DNA from 2 places in the Arthrobacter sp. 10N410 genome. Region 1 is predicted to be linked to the other one. Evidence: predicted binding sites of a transcription regulator. Region 1 holds the regulator's gene; the other holds the start of a gene.

Region 1 (4,529 bases):
GTTTGGCGAGCTGGCGCAGCAGGTCTTCCTGGGCGGCGTCGAGCTTCGCGGGGGTATCCACCTGCAGGTGGACCTTGAGGTCTCCGCGGCCGTAGCCGCGCAGGTGCGTGACGCCCAGGCCACGCAGCGTGATGACCTCGCCGGACTGGGTGCCGGCCTTGACGTCGATTTCCTGTTGACCGTCAAAGGTCTCAAGGGTCAGCTCTGTGCCGAGCGCGGCCGCCGTCATCGGGATGTTCAGGCTAGCGTGCAGGTCGTCGCCTTCGCGCACGTAGGTGGGGTCGTTGTTGACCCGGATCTCGACGTACAGGTCACCGGACGGGCCGCCGGCAGGACCGGCCTCACCCTGGCCGGAGAGCTGGATGCGGGTGCCGGTAGCGACGCCGGCGGGAACCTTGACGGTAAGCGAGCGGCGGCTGCGGATGCGGCCCTGGCCGGCGCATTCGTTGCAGGGATCCTTGATGACCGTGCCGAAGCCCTCGCAGCTGCCGCAGGGGGCAGTGGTCATGACCTGGCCGAGGATGGAACGCACGGCGCGCTGGACCTGGCCGCTGCCGCCGCAAATGTCGCAGCGCTCGGGGTGGCTGCCTTCGCGGCAGCAGGAACCCTCACAGGTGGGACAGGTGACGGCGGTGTCCACTTCGAGCTTCTTGTTGACCCCGAAGACGGCGTCGCGCAGGTCGATCCGGACGCTGATCAGGGCGTCCTGGCCGCGCCGCACCCGGGATGCGGGGCCACCCTGGCCGCCGGCGCCGCCGAAGAAGGTTTCGAAGATGTCCTGGAAGGCGAAGCCCTGGCCGGCGTAGCCGCCGCCGAAGCCGTTGTCGTTCCCGTTCTCGTTGCCCGTCGTGTCGTAGACCCGGCGCTTTTGCGGGTCGGAAAGCACCTCGTAGGCATGGGTGACCGCCTTGAAGCGCTCGGAAGCGTCATCACCGGGGTTCACATCCGGGTGCAGGGTCCGCGCAAGCTTGCGGTAGGCCTTCTTGATCTCTTCCCCCGTGGCTTCACGGGAGACTCCAAGAACGTCATAGTGGCTGCTCAAAGTCTGTATCTCTTCCTTTTTGTACTGCCAGTGGGGCACTGCCTGTAGTTGGCAAGAAGTCCGGTTCCGGATCCGGCCCGTCAGGGCCCGAGGATCCGCGAAAGGTAGCGGGCCACCGCACGGACGGCGGCCATGGTGGTGGGGTAGTCCATCCGGGTGGGGCCAAGGACTCCGACCTTGGCCGTGGCGTCCGGGCCGTAGCCGGTGGCCACCACGGACGCTTCGGACAGGCCGTCGTAAGGGTTCTCCCGGCCGATGCTTACCGTGACGCCGCGCGGGTCCTCCGCCATGTCGCTGAGCAGGCGCAGCATCACCACCTGCTCTTCAAGCGCTTCGAGCACGGGTCCGATGCTCAGCGGGAAATCCACATTGGACCTGGCCAGGTTGGCGGTCCCGGCCATGACCATCCGTTCCTCGCGGCTGCTCGCGGCAAGCGATTCAAGCCCGCGGGCCAGGGCCTGGGCGGGTCCCCGCCGCACCGGCGGACAGCTGTCCACCACGGCCTGCAGCGACTGGGGCAGCAAGCTCAACGGGGTGCCGGAGAGCCTGGCCAGGAACAGGGTGCGGAGTTCGGCGAGGGCGTCGTCGCCGAAGTCCTGGCCGACGTCGATCACCCGCTGTTCCACCTTGCCCGTATCCGCGATCAGGACCGTGAGTACCTTGCGCGGCGCCAGGAGCACGAATTCGATGTGCCGGACGCGGGCCCGGCTCAACAGCGGGTACTGCACGACGGCGACCTGGTTCGTCAGCTGCGATAGCAGCCGCACCGTCCGGTCCAGCACGTCGTCGAGGTCATCGGACCCCTCGAGCAGCGCCTGGATGGCGCGGCGCTCCGCCGGAGAGAGGGGTTTGACGGCCGAAATCTGGTCCACGAACAGGCGGTAGCCCTTGTCCGTGGGAATCCGGCCGGCGCTGGTATGCGGCGCCGTGATCAGGCCCTCGTCTTCCAGGGCGGCCATGTCATTGCGGATCGTGGCGCTGGACACGCCCAGATGGTGCCGTTCCACCAGGGCCTTGGATCCAACCGGCTCGCGGGAATGGACGTAGTCCTCCACGATGGCGCGCAGCACTTCGAGTTTGCGTGGCTCGCTCACTCTCCACCTCCAATCGACCCGTATCGGTTCGCCGGTGCCGCCGCGCGTGCAGGAACACCCGGCGTTAGCACTCGACATGCCTAAGTGCTAACCAGTCTAATATGAGTCGCGCCGTTGTTAGCATTGGATTCGCTGCGGGCGTGAGCCCCGGGACTGGTGTTTCCGGGCACACCACAGGCCGCGCCGCCGTTCTGTCCCCCGTAATTCCCGAGTGCAAAGCAGTGTGTAGCAGATGTCGTACCAGAATTGGGGCCCGCAGGATCTCTCCGCGCCCGCCAAGGCCCAGCTGCCCGAGATCCCGGTGGAGCGCGGCATGGTGCTGGAGGACGTGCAGTCCGGCTGGGTGGGCGCCGTCACCCGGGTGGAGAAGTCCGGCGGCATGCACGTCGTGGCCCTCGAGGACCGGCGCGGCAAGTCCCGATCCTTCCGCCTCGGCTTCGGCTTCCTGCTCGAGGGCCAGCCCATCCGGCTGATGCCGCCCGCCCCGCGGGTTCCCGCGGCGGGTGCCGGAGTCGGCGCGCGCACCGCCTCCGGTTCGGTCCGGGTGGAGGGACAGCGTGCCCAGGTCGCGAAGGCCAGCCGGATCTGGGTGGAAGGCAAGCACGACGCCGAACTCGTCGAGAAAGTCTGGGGTGACGACCTCCGCGTCGAGGGCATCGTGGTCGAGCCGCTGCACGGCATCGACGACCTAGCTGCCGCCGTGAAGGAGTTCCGGCCCGGCCCCGGCCGTCGCCTCGGCGTCCTGGTGGACCACCTTGTTCCAGACTCGAAGGAGTCGCGAATCGCCGACGCGGTGATGGCCTCCCCGGGCGCGGCCGGCAACGTGCTGATCGTCGGGCACCCGTACGTCGACGTCTGGCAGGCCATCCGCCCTGCCGTCCTGGGCATTGAGCGGTGGCCGGTGATTCCGCGCGGGGTGGACTGGAAGACCGGCATCCTGACGGCCTTCGGCTGGCCGCACAGCACCAAGGAGGACATCGGCCTGGGCTGGCAGAAACTCCTCGGCGCGGTCCGCAGCTACGCGGACCTGGAGCCCTCCCTGCTGGGCCGGGTCGAAGAGGTCATCGACTTCCTCACGGTGCCGTAGCCGCCTCCCCGTGCTTTAGTTCGCGGTCCGAGCAAGTATTCTTGGTAGGGCGGCCGCTGCATTTTGTTGCGGCCGCGGCTCGTACAGGTACCTACGCTCCACCGCAATCCAAAGGACGAAACGTGGCAGAAGACGCACGCGAACACACGGATCACCAGGCCGGCCATGGCCAGTCGCAGTACCATGGCGTTCCCGCAAATGCTCTGCCGTTGACGGCAAGCGAGGACCGGCAATGGGCCACCCTGGCGCACTTTGGCGGCATTCTGGGTTGCATTCCCGCGCTGCTGATCTACCTGATCTTCAAGGACCGCGGCCCGTTCACGGCGCAGGAGTCGAAGGAGGCGCTGAACTTTACGCTTCCGCCCACCATCGCTGCGGTGGTAGCCAATCTGCTGGTCTTCGTCCCGGTGGTGGGCAACCTGTTCGCAGTCCTGGCGACCGCCATCTGGATTGCCCTCGCCTGCTTCTCGGTGGCCGCCGGCATCCACGTCAACCGCGGCCAGCCGCACCGCTACGAGTACAACCTCCGCTGGATCAAGTAGCGCGAACGGACATTTCCGGCCCGCGCGCCCAACGCGATCGGACACTTCGGCCCGCATGGGCGGACTACCTAGTCCGGCAGGATCCGGCGGACCACGGCGTCGGCCAGGAGCCGGCCCTTGAGCGTGAGCACCAGCCGGCCCTTGAACGCTTCCGCAGGCTCAACGAGCCCGTCGGCGATCAGTCCGGCGACCGCGTGCCGTCCGGTATCCCCCAGCCCGCCAAGACTCGGGATTTCCAGGCCGGTGACCAGTCTGGCTTCGAGCATGACGCGCTCCACGTTGCGGGTCTCGGCGTCGAGGGTCTCCCGCCCGGCCGCGGGCGAGACGCCTGCCGCCAGCCGACCGGCGTAGGCCGTGGGGTGCTTGACGTTCCACCAGCGGACCCCGCCGACGTGCGAATGCGCTCCGGGGCCGATGCCCCACCAGTCATCCCCACGCCAGTAGGCCAGGTTATGGCGACAGGCCTGGTCCGGCGTGCGCGCCCAGTTGCTTACTTCATACCAGCCCAGCCCGGCCGCGGAGATCAGTTCATCGGCCAGTTCGTATTTGGCGGCATGGTCGTCGTCGTCGATCCCCGGAACTTCGCCGCGCCGGATCTGGGCGGCGAGTTTCGTGCCCTCCTCGACGATCAGCGCGTAGGCGCTGATGTGGTCCGGGGCGTAGGACAGTGCCGTCTCCAGCGAGTAGCGCCAGTCCTCCAGCGACTCCCCGGGGGTGCCGTAGATCAAGTCCAGGCTGACCGCGAGGCCGGCCTCGCGCGCCCA
Region 2 (4,529 bases), on a different contig from region 1:
GATCAAGTCCGGCTTCCACGGCCCCACGGACATCTCCCCGGTCGGGTTCGCCGCGCAGCTGCACGTGGGCCTGGCCATCCACAACTACGGGATCCAGGAATACATGCAGCACTCGGATGCAACCAACGAGGTCTTCGAGCAGTCCATGACCTTCGTTGACGGCTACCTGCACCCGGGGGAGACCCCCGGCATCGGCGTCGAGTTCAACGAGGAGGCCGCCGCGGCCTACCCGTACCAGCAGGCCTACCTGCCCTACAACCGCCTCGTCGACGGCACCGTCCATGACTGGTGATTGGCCACGGCTGGTGAACCGCCGCTGAAGCCAAAAAGGTCCCGGGCGGCGATTCGCAGCTCAGCCGCCCGGGACCTGGTCTGGTTAGCGGCCGGGGCGCGTCGTCCCCGGGCCGCCGCGCCCGCGGCCTAGCGGACGACTTCCCGTGTCATCCCGAAGGGGACCTGGTCCGAAAGTGCGGCCGTGTAGTGCCCCGGCTTGTGCCGGGTCAGCAGGATGCCGTGGGTGCCGGTGAGCATGGCGAGCCGCTGCAGCCCCTGGACGGCGTCGTTGAGCCGGTCGTCCAGGAGTTGGCGATTGTCGACCAGGATCTCGATGCATTCGCTTGCTGTCGTCATCGCACTGTCTTTCCGGGAGGTGGTCGCCGCGGGGCCAACGGCTGAAGCGAGGATAACGTCTGATTTAAATGTGAGTCAAATCACCACGCGGGCACGCCGCCGTCCGTTTCCGGAGCCTAGGTCAGCACCGTGAAACCGGCCCCCGGATAGCGCACCCCGTTGACCTGCGGCTGCAGCGCGTGGTCGCCGGGGTGGTGGACCCGGGTGGTCATCTGGCGGAAGGCGTGGCGCTTCGAAAATGTCCTGGATTCACCCGGCCCGAGGACGGCCGTGCCGAGCTTGAACACTTTGTCCGCGAGGACGCCGTTGGCTTTGGCGTAGTGCACCACGTAGTCGACGGCGATGCGGGCCTCCGCCGGGCCGGTGTTGGCGACGTCGAAATCGAAGCCCAGGTCTCCCGGCAGTTCCACGACGGTGCGGTCGAGTCGGGGAGGCGTCACGGCGAGCGACGCCGGCGCGAAGCCGAGCAACTCCAGCGCGCCGGGGTGGGCCTTCTTGACCAGGGTCCGCAGGCCGTGGCGGACCACCCTGGCGGTGTTCGCGTCCGGCTCCGCCAGCCAGCGCGCTGCGGCGGCGACCACTTCGTCGGGGGCATGCCGGGCCAGGTCGTTCAGGTGGTTGGCCACCGACCGCCGGACATCCTCGACCGGGTCGCGGTACAGGGCGTCCAGGATCGGGAGGGTTGCCGCCGGCCGGGCCGTGAGTCCGGGAACACGGATTGCCCACGGCAGGTACGCCCGGGTGCCCTCGCTGGCGAGCCGTCGGACCTGCCAGTCGGGGTGGCTGGTCCAGCGCTGGATGACCGTCAGGGCCCGGTCGAGGTCCGCATCCAGGAGCCGCCGGATGGCGAATTCACCCGTGAGCCGCGGAGTCAGCTCGGCGAGCAGCGACAAGCAGTCCTCGAAATCGGCGGGGCCCCTCCGGGCAAGGGCGAGGGTGGCGGCCGCCTCGCTGACCGGCCAGATCATCCAGCCGGTGAAGTCCGGGTCCTTCAGCGCCTGGCGGAAGACCGCCGCCGCAGCGGTGTAGTCGGCGGGCAGATCGGTGAGCAGGGCGCTGCTGAGCAGGTCGGTGCGTTCGCGCAGGCCCAGCCCGTCCAGCTGCCCGGCCGTGCCGGCCAGTTGCGGGAAGCGGCGGCCGGGGGAAGCAGCGGCAAGGATCCGTCCCAGCGAGCCGACCACCCCGGGGTTGATCAGTTCGTTCATGACACCCATGGGTTCAGGCTACCGGCGGGAACGGCGCGGGACCGGCTGCCGGTCCGACGCGCCCGCGGCGCGGGAACCGGGATATTCTTCACGTTGGGAATGTCCACACACGGCGCAGAGGCGGATACGGCAATGGCAGAGCAGAAAACCGGGCAATCCGGCTGGTGGCGGGTCTTCCATGACAAGTTTGTGGTGGAGGAGCGCTACATGAGCGTGGATGCGCGGCGGAATCTGTACCGGATCGCCGTCGGGCTTATGGTCGTCGGCGTCGTGGCGTTCATTGCCATCCTGGTTAGCGTGCTGCAGCACGGCGGTATCACCGCCGTTGACGAGCCGGTGCGCTCCGGGCTCGTGGCCCTGCGCGGGGAGCCGGCCACGACCATCATGATCATCCTGGCCATTGTCTTCGGACCCATCGGCCTGCCGATCATCATCCTGGTGTTCACGGTGGCGTGGGGGCTGCTGGCCAAGCACGCCTGGCGGCCGATGGTGCTGGCCGGTGGCATGCTGACCGGGGTCATCCTGGCCCAGATCATCGGCCGGTCGGTCGGCCGGCAGCGCCCGCCGGTGGACCTTATGCTCTTCGGGGCTGACTCCACGTTCTCGTTCCCGTCAGGCCACGTCTTGGGCGCCTGTGACTTCCTGCTGATCACCACGTTCCTGATCTTTTCCCGCCGCAAGAACCCGAAAGCCGCCGTCGCGGGCTTCGCCGTAGCCGGCATCGGGATCTTCTTCGCCGCGCTCAGCCGGCTGTACCTCGGCTACCACTGGACCACCGATGCCCTTGCCTCGCTGTCCATCTCGTTCGTGATCCTGGGCGCCGTGATCCTGCTGGACACCTGGCGGACCGCCAGGATCCCGGGCGAGCGGATCACCGGTGAACTCTCCAAGCAGGAGACCGGCGCGGAGTAGGCGCCGGCGAAGACGGGGCGCGCTGCCGGTCAGCGCGCCCCGCGTCGTTTAAGCTCCGCACGGAGCTTGGCATTAGCCGTTTCCAGTTCCAGCACCTTGGCGACGCCGGCGAGGTTCAGCCCCTCGTCCAGCAGCTCACTGATCCGCCGCAGCACCACCAGATCCGTCTCGCTGTACTGCCGCGTTCCGCCCGCCGTGCGGTCCGGGGTCAGGAGTCCCCTGCGCTCGTAAAGCCGGATGTTCTGCGGCCCGGTCCCGACCAGCTGAGCCACCACGGAGATCGCGTACACCCCGACGTCCGCTTCACGTTCCGCCATGGCTCACGTCCCTTCGTGTGGTCGAAAAATTTCCTGTTGCATCAGTTTGGCACTGGTGCTATAAAAAATCTATATCCACCACCACAGATAACCGAGTGGGCTGGATAGGCAGGAAGATTCAAGACTCTCGTATGAAGGAGTGGGAAATGATGTTGATGCGTACGGACCCGTTCCGTGAATTGGACCGGCTGACCCAGCAAGTCTTCGGAACGGCGGCGCGGCCCGCCGCCATGCCGATGGACGCGTGGCAGGAGGACGGCGAATTCGTCGTCGCGTTCGATCTTCCCGGCGTCAATGTTGACTCGGTGGATCTCGACATCGAGCGCAACGTCCTGACCGTCAGGGCCGAACGGCGCGACCCGACGCAGCCCAACGTTGAATTGATCGCCTCGGAACGGCCGCGCGGAGTATTCAGCCGCCAGCTGATCCTGGGCGACACGCTGGACACCGACAAGGTCAAGGCGAGCTACGCCGACGGCGTCCTGACGCTCCGGATTCCGGTGTTGGAGCAGGCCAAGCCGCGGAAGATTGAAATCACGCACACGCAGGACAAGATGCAGGAGATCGGGAAGTAACAGCGCCGGCGGCGGACGCTTCGGACCGCTGGCGGTGCGGGGATCCGGCCGGCCGGAACGTGCGGCCGGATCCCCGCCTGATCGGCCCGAGCCCCGTCCGGCCAGCCAGGAGGTGAGCCGATGAACCGCGACCCGCGCGGCTTCTACGCCGCGTTGCACGTCGCGCCGGATGCGTCTCCGGCCGAGATCCAGCGCTCCTTCCGCGCGCTGATGCGCCGCCGCCATCCCGACGTCGAAGCGGCCGCCGGTGCGGCGTCCGGAGGCGGCCCGGATGCCCGGCCCGGCGCCGGGTCTGACGGCGGGGAGGAGGCGCGCCGCATCCTTGAGTCGTTCTCGGTGCTGCGGAATCCTGACGCGCGGGCCGCCTATGACGCCGCCGGTTCCGCGGCCCGGCCGGCCCGCCCGGCCCGCGTGGCAGACACCGGGGGCACCGCCGCCGGCCGCACCGCCGTCGGCCGGGACATTCCGGTGCGGCACCACCGAGGCGGGCAGCCGGTGCTGCGCGTGACCCCGGTGCGGTGGGAGCGGGGGCCGGAGTGACGCGGGAACCAGGGGCGGTGCCGCGTGCCGCACCAGGCAGGAAGCACCAGGCAGGAAGCAGCAGGCAGGAATACAAGAAAATGGAGGATAGCCATGAGCGCATGGCGGCGTTACGATTCGCACCTGATGCCCGCGTTCCACGAGCGGTTCGAGGAGAGGTGGGGCGAAGGAACCGCGCCCTTCCTTGACCCGGAGGCCCACGAACTGCCCCTTCCGCGCGCACAGTGGATCAATGTGGACACCGGCGCCGCGCTGGCGGTGGTGCCCATCTGGGCCGCCGAGGACAGCCAGCACCGCTCCTTCGGGGTGTTCTATCTACCGCCCGCCGGGGACATCTGGGTGCTCCGGCC

The links. The regulator HrcA, encoded in region 1, represses chaperone genes, less so after heat shock. The targets are predictions, from matches to a motif close to TTNGCACTCGNNNNNNNCGAGTGCNAA.
Region 2: AC1DB8_RS01245 (Hsp20/alpha crystallin family protein) is a predicted target of HrcA. The motif match lies at 3,111-3,137, and genes of this name have one in related genera.

What each region holds. Positions count from the first base shown of each region.
Region 1 covers NZ_JBFTIP010000002.1:358,982-363,510, reverse strand. The annotation lists gene dnaJ (molecular chaperone DnaJ) at 1-1,042, opposite strand, end outside; gene hrcA (heat-inducible transcriptional repressor HrcA) at 1,123-2,136, opposite strand; gene AC1DB8_RS06170 (DUF3097 domain-containing protein) at 2,369-3,223, shown strand; gene AC1DB8_RS06165 (DUF4870 domain-containing protein) at 3,346-3,765, shown strand; gene hemW (radical SAM family heme chaperone HemW) at 3,834-4,529, opposite strand, start outside.
Region 2 covers NZ_JBFTIP010000001.1:254,070-258,598, forward strand. The annotation lists gene manD (D-mannonate dehydratase ManD) at 1-292, shown strand, start outside; gene AC1DB8_RS01225 (hypothetical protein) at 421-630, opposite strand; gene AC1DB8_RS01230 (DNA alkylation repair protein) at 747-1,844, opposite strand; gene AC1DB8_RS01235 (phosphatase PAP2 family protein) at 1,968-2,747, shown strand; gene AC1DB8_RS01240 (MerR family transcriptional regulator) at 2,777-3,064, opposite strand; gene AC1DB8_RS01245 (Hsp20/alpha crystallin family protein) at 3,214-3,639, shown strand; gene AC1DB8_RS01250 (DnaJ domain-containing protein) at 3,760-4,179, shown strand; gene AC1DB8_RS01255 (hypothetical protein) at 4,273-4,529, shown strand, end outside.